2 linked regions of the Neorhizobium galegae genome follow. The protein of the gene in region 2 binds, or shares a complex with, the protein of the main gene of each other region. Links are inferred from orthologs where the notes say so. Each region holds a gene or a part of one and is shown on either strand. Other genes may lie near its edges. The genes, in order: tsaD and tsaB.

Region 1 (3,223 bases), 3.7 Mb from region 2 along the record:
CCATGGCCGTCATGATATCGAGCTTGCCATCGATGATGTCGGCCACCGCATGGGTGACCGGCAGTTCGACGGAGAATTTTTCACCGAGACGCGCCGCGACGGAGGCCGCAAACGCTCCCTCGACCAGCGGTCCACCCACCGTTTCCGCAGGGTCGCCCCTGCCCAGCGCGATGCCGAAACGCAGGTTGCGCGATTGATGGCTGGTGCCGGTCAGCACGAGATCGCCGAGGCCCGACAGACCCCGCACCGTATCCGCCTTGCCGCCCATCGCCTCGATCAGCCGCGACATTTCGGCCAAGCCCCGCGAGATCAGCGCCGCACGCGCCGAATCGCCGAGCCCCGCGCCTTCGATAATGCCGCAGGCAATCGCCAGCACGTTTTTCAGCGCCCCGCCGAGCTGCACGCCGATCCGGTCGGTCGAGGCATAAAGGCGGAACGTGCGGCTGGAAAGCGCGGTGGCAAGCCGGTCAGCCAGCACACGATCGTCCGCCGCAATCGCCATCGCCGTCGGCAGGCCGCGAGCGATGTCGGCCGCAAAGCCCGGCCCGGACAGCACGGCGACCGGATGATGCGGCAGTTCCGCTTCCAGAACCTCGGTCAGCAGCCGGCCGGACGACTTGTCGATGCCCTTGGCGCAGGTGACGACCACCGCGCCCTCTGCCAGATAAGGGCCGTAATGCCGCGCCGCATCCGCCTGCGCCTGCGAAGGCATGGCGAACAGAACGAGGCTCGCCTCGCCGATCGCGTCCGGTTCGGCGGAAAACTCCAGCGCATCCGGCAGGGGCACGCCGGGAAGGGCTGCATCATGCACCCGGTCATCGCGCAGATCGCTCATCAGCGAGGGATCGCGGCCGATCAAGGTCACCGGATGTCGGCCTTCCAGCGAAATCACGGCGGCAAGTGCCGTCCCGAAAGCACCGGCACCGATGACGACGATCCGTTCCCGAGTGCTCATGCCTTGGCTCCTCGCTTGCCGGACCCGAGCAGGGTCTTGGCATCCTTGTCGAGCGGCCAGCGCGAGCGGGGCGCCACGTCCATTCCGTCGGTCGGCAGATCTTCCGCCATCCGCTCGAGCCCCGCCCAGGCGATCATCGCCGCATTGTCGGTGCAGAGCCGGAGCGGCGGCGCGATGAAGCGGAAACCGTTCTCGATGCAGAGCGCCTGCAGCGTCCGGCGGATTTCCTGGTTGGCGGCAACGCCACCCGCGACGACCAGCGCCCGGTCGACATCGAGATGCGCGAATTCCTGTTTGAAGCGGGCGAGCCCGCGGCCGATGCGGTCGCGCAGCGTCCGCGAAACCGCCTTCTGGAACGAGGCGCAGATATCGGCAATATCCTGCTCGCTGAGCGGCGCGATCTCGGTCGCCGCCTGGCGCACCGCCGTCTTGAGGCCGGAGAAGGAGAAATCGAGCCGTGCCTCGCCGACCAGCGGCCGCGGCAGCGAAAACCGGTCCGGATTACCCTTCAGCGCCGCCTTTTCGACAGCCGGTCCGCCGGGATAGGGCAGGCCGAGCAGCTTTGCCGTCTTGTCGAAGGCTTCGCCGAGCGCATCGTCGATCGTCGTGCCCCAGCGCTCGTATTCGCCGACGCCGCGCACCAGCACCAGCTGGGTATGACCGCCCGAGACGAGCAGCATCAGGTAGGGAAAGGAAAGCCCGTCGGTCAGCCGCGCCGTCAAGGCATGGCCTTCGAGGTGATTGATCGCCATCAGCGGCTTGCCGGCAGCCCGCGCGATCGCCTTCGCCGTCATCAGCCCGACGATCAGACCGCCGATCAGACCGGGTCCGGAGGTCGCGGCAATCGCATCGATTTCGTCGAGCGACACATTGGCGCGGGTGAGTGCTTCCTCGATCAGGCCGTCCAGCGCCTCGACATGCGCACGCGCAGCGATCTCCGGCACGACGCCGCCATAAGCGCTGTGTTCGTCGAGCTGGGAGAGCACGACGTCGGAGAGGATTTCGCCGCGGCCGTCCTCATGACGCGCGACGACGGAAGCCGCCGTCTCGTCGCAGCTAGTTTCAATGCCGAGGATGCGAAGAAAGGTCGCCATGGGCCTATCGATAATTGCGATGCCGGATAAACCGGTCTACGAAAGCTTCCGGTAACAATGGAATGACGCGGATGCAAACAAAACCTTTCCGGATCGGCACGCGCGGCAGCCCGCTGGCACTCGCCCAGGCCTCCGAAACCCGTGCCCGGCTGATGACGGCGCATGGCCTGCCGGAGGACATGTTCGAGATCGTCGTGCTGTCGACGACAGGCGACCGGATCACCGACCGGTCGCTTTCGGAGCTCGGCGGCAAGGGCCTGTTCACCCAGGAGCTAGAGGAAGGACTGATCTCCGGCGATCTCGATTTCGCCGTGCATTCGTCCAAGGACATGCCGACAAAACTCCCGGAAGGCCTGCGCCTTGCGGCCTACCTGCCCCGCGAAGATTTTCGCGATGCCTTCATCGGCCGCACGGCCCATACACTCGCCGCACTCCCGGACGGCGCGACAGTCGGCTCCTCGTCGCTGCGCCGCCAGGCGCTGATCCGCCGCATCCGGCCGGATATCGACGTCATCACCTTCCGTGGCTTGGTCGAAACCCGGCTGCGCAAGCTGAACGAAGGCCAGGTGGATGCGACTCTGCTCGCCTATGCCGGCCTGAAGCGCCTGGCAAAGGAAGATGTGGTCACCGAACTGCTCGACCCGGAAGATTTTCCGCCGGCACCGGCACAAGGCGCGATCTGCGTCGAAAGCCGCATCGGGGACGCCCGTATCGATGCGCTTCTCGATCCGATCAACGACCGCCCGACCTATGATGCGGTCTCCTGCGAACGCGCCTTCCTGGCAGCGCTCGACGGCTCCTGCCGCACCCCGATCGGCGGTTACGCCATCTGCGAAGGCGACCATCTGAAGTTCTCGGGCCTCATCCTGACGCCGGATGGCCGCAAGGAACATTCGATCGAGACCGAAGGCAAACGGGCAAACGCTGAAAAGCTTGGACGGCAGGCGGGCGAAGCGGTCCGCGCGGCGGCCGGCACCGATTTCTTCGAAGGCTGGTCGTAAAGCCATGCGGGTCGTCGTCACCCGCCCCGAAAGCTCGGCCCGCCGGACCGCCGAACGGCTGCAGGATCTCGGCCATCAGCCGGTCCTGCTGCCGCTGACGAGAGCGGTCCATCATCCGGACGCTGCCGAGGCGGCGTTCGCCGGCCCGCATGCCGCGCTCGCCGTCACCAGCG
Region 2 (3,311 bases):
CTCGGCAATTTCGTTCACCTGATCACCGGTGCGGCGCTTCTGTTCACGGACGACGAAGATGCTCTTCTGCAGCTTGGCGAGCGTGCCGAAGACCGGCCATTCCGACACTTCCATCTTGGCAATGAAGACCACGTCGGCGATTGCGCCGAGCACCAGGATATCCTTCCACGACGCATGATTGCAGGCAAGCATCAGCGGCCGGCGGCGATCCAGCGTTCCGTGAACATGAATGCGGATGCCAAGCAGAAAACAGGCGGTCTTATGCCAGTAGCGCGGGATATAGCGGCGGATCTTGAGGTCGAAGGCGAGGCCGAGGAGCTGAAACGGCAACAGGGCCAGCGTAACTGCGAAAAGAGCGACGAAAACGAAGCCGATCCGCGCCCAAGTAATCACTTATCGTCCTTGTCCAGCGGAATGCCGTAAAGCTCCAGCCGGTGGCCGACGAGACGGAACCCGTGCTCCCGGGCGATGCGTTCCTGCAGCGCCTCGATTTCCGCCGAGCGGAACTCGATGACATTGCCGGTGTTGAGATCGATCATATGGTCGTGATGTTCCTCAGGCACGGTCTCGTAACGCGAGCGGCCGTCGCGGAAATCGTGACGCTCGATGATCCCTTCGTCCTCGAACAATTTTACCGTGCGGTAGACTGTGGAGATGGAGATACGCGGATCGACCTTGGAGGACCGGCGATAGAGTTCCTCGACATCCGGATGGTCAACGGACTCCTGCAGGATACGCGCGATCACGCGGCGTTGATCCGTCATTCGCATGCCTTTCTCGGCACACAGCTCCTCCAGGGTCTTGGAAAGGTCTGTCATGTCGTTTTGGCCTTCGAAACGTTCCCGTAGAAACTAACGGACTAACGAAGAACGCGGCTCATGACAAGCGCCGTGGATCGCCTCCCGTCCGGCCCGGCATAATAGGCGGGGCGCTCGCCCACTTTCTGGAAACCGAGCTTGCGATAAAGCTCGACGGCAGGGCGATTCGCCGCCTCCACTTCGAGGAACATGCTCTCTCCGCCGCGCGCCGCCGCCTCGCGCAGGGCGGCCTGCATCAGACGCCAGCCGAGCCCCACCCGGCCGAATTTCTCGTTGACGGCGACCGTCAGGATCTCCGCCTCGCCGGCCGCTTCCCGCGACAGAACGAACCCACCGAGCGGCTTGGAGAAAAACGCATTGGTCTGACGGGCGATAAAACCGAAGACATTATGCTGCAGGAGCAGGTTCTGGAATTCGCCGTCACTCCACTGACGCGGAAATCGTTGGCCATGCAGCTCGGAGATCTCCAGGCAGTCGCTCGCCTCCATCGGCACGACTTCGAAATACGGCTTCCAGGTCAGGTAATCGTCGAGCATCGGCGCAGTCTGTACATTCACGAACGGGCAAGGGCAAAACCGGTCTGCGGTTTCGCATCTGGTCCACGAAGATACAATGGTTTGGGACGTTGCGCATCCACAGGTTTTTCGGCGGCGATCCGGGCGACCACGGCAATATCGAAACGATCCCGTCCGTCATGTTCTGCAACTCCCTTGCCAAGGGAGTGTTCGGCCCAGGAGCCGGTCATTGGTGCCGAAAGAGACCTGGCGAGTTCCGAAGCATCCTCTGGCGAAAGTGCTGCGGGTTGGCTCAACGCCTCCCCATTGGCGGAAAACGCTTGGGTGTAGACCTCGTTGCGCTTGGCATCCATGGCAACAACGACCGGCTGGCCTTTATGTTCGCCAAGAAACTTGGCTGCGAGGGCCTCAAGCGTGGTCACTCCGACCGTTTCCAAGCCGAGGGCAAGCCCCAGGCCACGGGCGGCGGCAACCCCGACGCGAATGCCGGTGAAAGAGCCGGGGCCTATAACGACCGCGACGCGTTCGACGGCTTTGAGAGGAAGACCGGCTGCAGCGAGCGCTTCGTCGATGACCGACATCAGCCTTTCGGCATGGCCCTTGCCGATCGTCTCGGTGACCTCAGACAGCACTTTGCCCGCGGCGCTGTCATAGAGCGCTGCGGAGCAATCCACCCCGGCGGTATCGATGGCGAGAACAATCATTCAACGGTGCCGGCGGGCTCAGAGCGCTTCGACGGCCTGCACTTCCGGAACGAAATGCTTGAGCAGGTTCTGCACGCCGTGCTTCAGCGTCGCCGTGGAAGACGGGCAGCCGGAGCATGCACCCTTCATGTTGAGGTAGACCGTGCCGTCTCGGAAACCCTTGAAGGTAATGTCGCCGCCATCCTGGGCGACGGCCGGGCGGACGCGGGTTTCGAGCAGTTCCTTGATCGTCGCGACGATGGTTTCGTCGTCCTCGTCGAAGAACTCACCTTCCTCGTCAGAAGCTTCCGCAAGCGTGGACGTACCACCCATGACCGGCGCGCCGGACATGAAATGCTCCATGATCGAGCCGAGGATCGCCGGCTTCAGGTGCTGCCATTCGGCGCTTTCCTTGGTGACGGTGATGAAGTCGTAACCGAAATAGACGCCGGTGACGCCGGAGATGCCGAACAGGCGCTCGGCCAACGGAGATGCTTCCGCCTCGCCGGCGTTGCGGAAATCGGCGGTGCCTTTATCCATGACGACTTTGCCAGGCAGGAACTTCAGGGTCGCCGGATTGGGGGTGGCTTCCGTCTGAATGAACATCTCGTCTCTCCTGGGGCACGGCGCCCCTCGCAAATTTAGAACTCTTCAAAAGAAGATAAGCCGTATCAGCTTTTCGTTCAAGTGCTCCTTTGCCTGCGCAAGATCAAGTCCGCAATCATGCCAGCGCGTCAATTTCCTCGGCCGTCAGCGTGTCGGGCAGCACGGTGACGGGAATCGGGAAGGCGGCAACGGCGGACACCAGGGGTCCCGGCCCTTCCTTAGTGGAGCCGGCCGCCAGGACGAGGACCGCGATATCGCGGTCTTCCTCGACCAGCTGGATGATCTGTTCGCTGGCGTTACCTTCGCGGATGACGATTTCCGGATCGATACCGATCGTCTCGCGCACCTTCTGGGCGGCCTTGGCCATCACCGCATCCGCCTCTTCGCGGGCCTCAGCACGCATGATCTGCTCGACGCCCAGCCATTGCTGGAAATCGCCCTCGGGAATGACGAAAAGCAGGACGAGACCGCCGTTGGAGTTCTTGGCGCGGCGCCCCGCGTAATGAACCGCCTTTTCACATTCCGGCGTGCCGTCGATGACCGCCATGAACTTGCGCCGGTGCCCTTCAAGTCGCGAAAGCCGTTTCGATACCATGCCGCCCCTCCTTCGCACGTAGACGACCCAAGCAGTCGTGATGCGGAACTTATACCAACCGAAAAAAATGAAAACCCGCCACGAATGTCGTGAC

What was found.
Region 1: the proteins of tsaB (region 2) and tsaD are in contact, whole or in part, in a solved structure (PDB 4WQ4), measured with the Escherichia coli proteins. The link is inferred for Neorhizobium galegae from one-to-one orthologs.

What each region holds. Positions count from the first base shown.
Region 1 is NZ_CP090095.1:4,249,114-4,252,336, forward strand. Bases 1-2,909 are described here. They hold tsaD (tRNA (adenosine(37)-N6)-threonylcarbamoyltransferase complex transferase subunit TsaD), read right to left. Parts: upstream 2,050-2,909; coding sequence 952-2,049; downstream 1-951. Other genes in these bases: LZK81_RS20950 (NAD(P)H-dependent glycerol-3-phosphate dehydrogenase), read right to left, coding at 1-955; hemC (hydroxymethylbilane synthase), read left to right, coding at 2,121-2,909. Outside these bases: more of hemC, read left to right, coding at 2,910-3,050; LZK81_RS20965 (uroporphyrinogen-III synthase), read left to right, coding at 3,055-3,223.
Region 2 is NZ_CP090095.1:572,242-575,552, reverse strand. What follows is about bases 205-3,201. They hold tsaB (tRNA (adenosine(37)-N6)-threonylcarbamoyltransferase complex dimerization subunit type 1 TsaB), read right to left. Parts: upstream 2,038-3,201; coding sequence 1,372-2,037; downstream 205-1,371. Other genes in these bases: LZK81_RS02790 (universal stress protein), read right to left, coding at 2,738-3,201; LZK81_RS02795 (NifU family protein), read right to left, coding at 2,056-2,622; LZK81_RS02805 (GNAT family N-acetyltransferase), read right to left, coding at 860-1,354; LZK81_RS02810 (Fur family transcriptional regulator), read right to left, coding at 390-818; LZK81_RS02815 (lysophospholipid acyltransferase family protein), read right to left, coding at 205-393. Also shown: more of LZK81_RS02815, read right to left, coding at 1-204; more of LZK81_RS02790, read right to left, coding at 3,202-3,217. UniProt on the Escherichia coli protein: Required for the formation of a threonylcarbamoyl group on adenosine at position 37 (t(6)A37) in tRNAs that read codons beginning with adenine.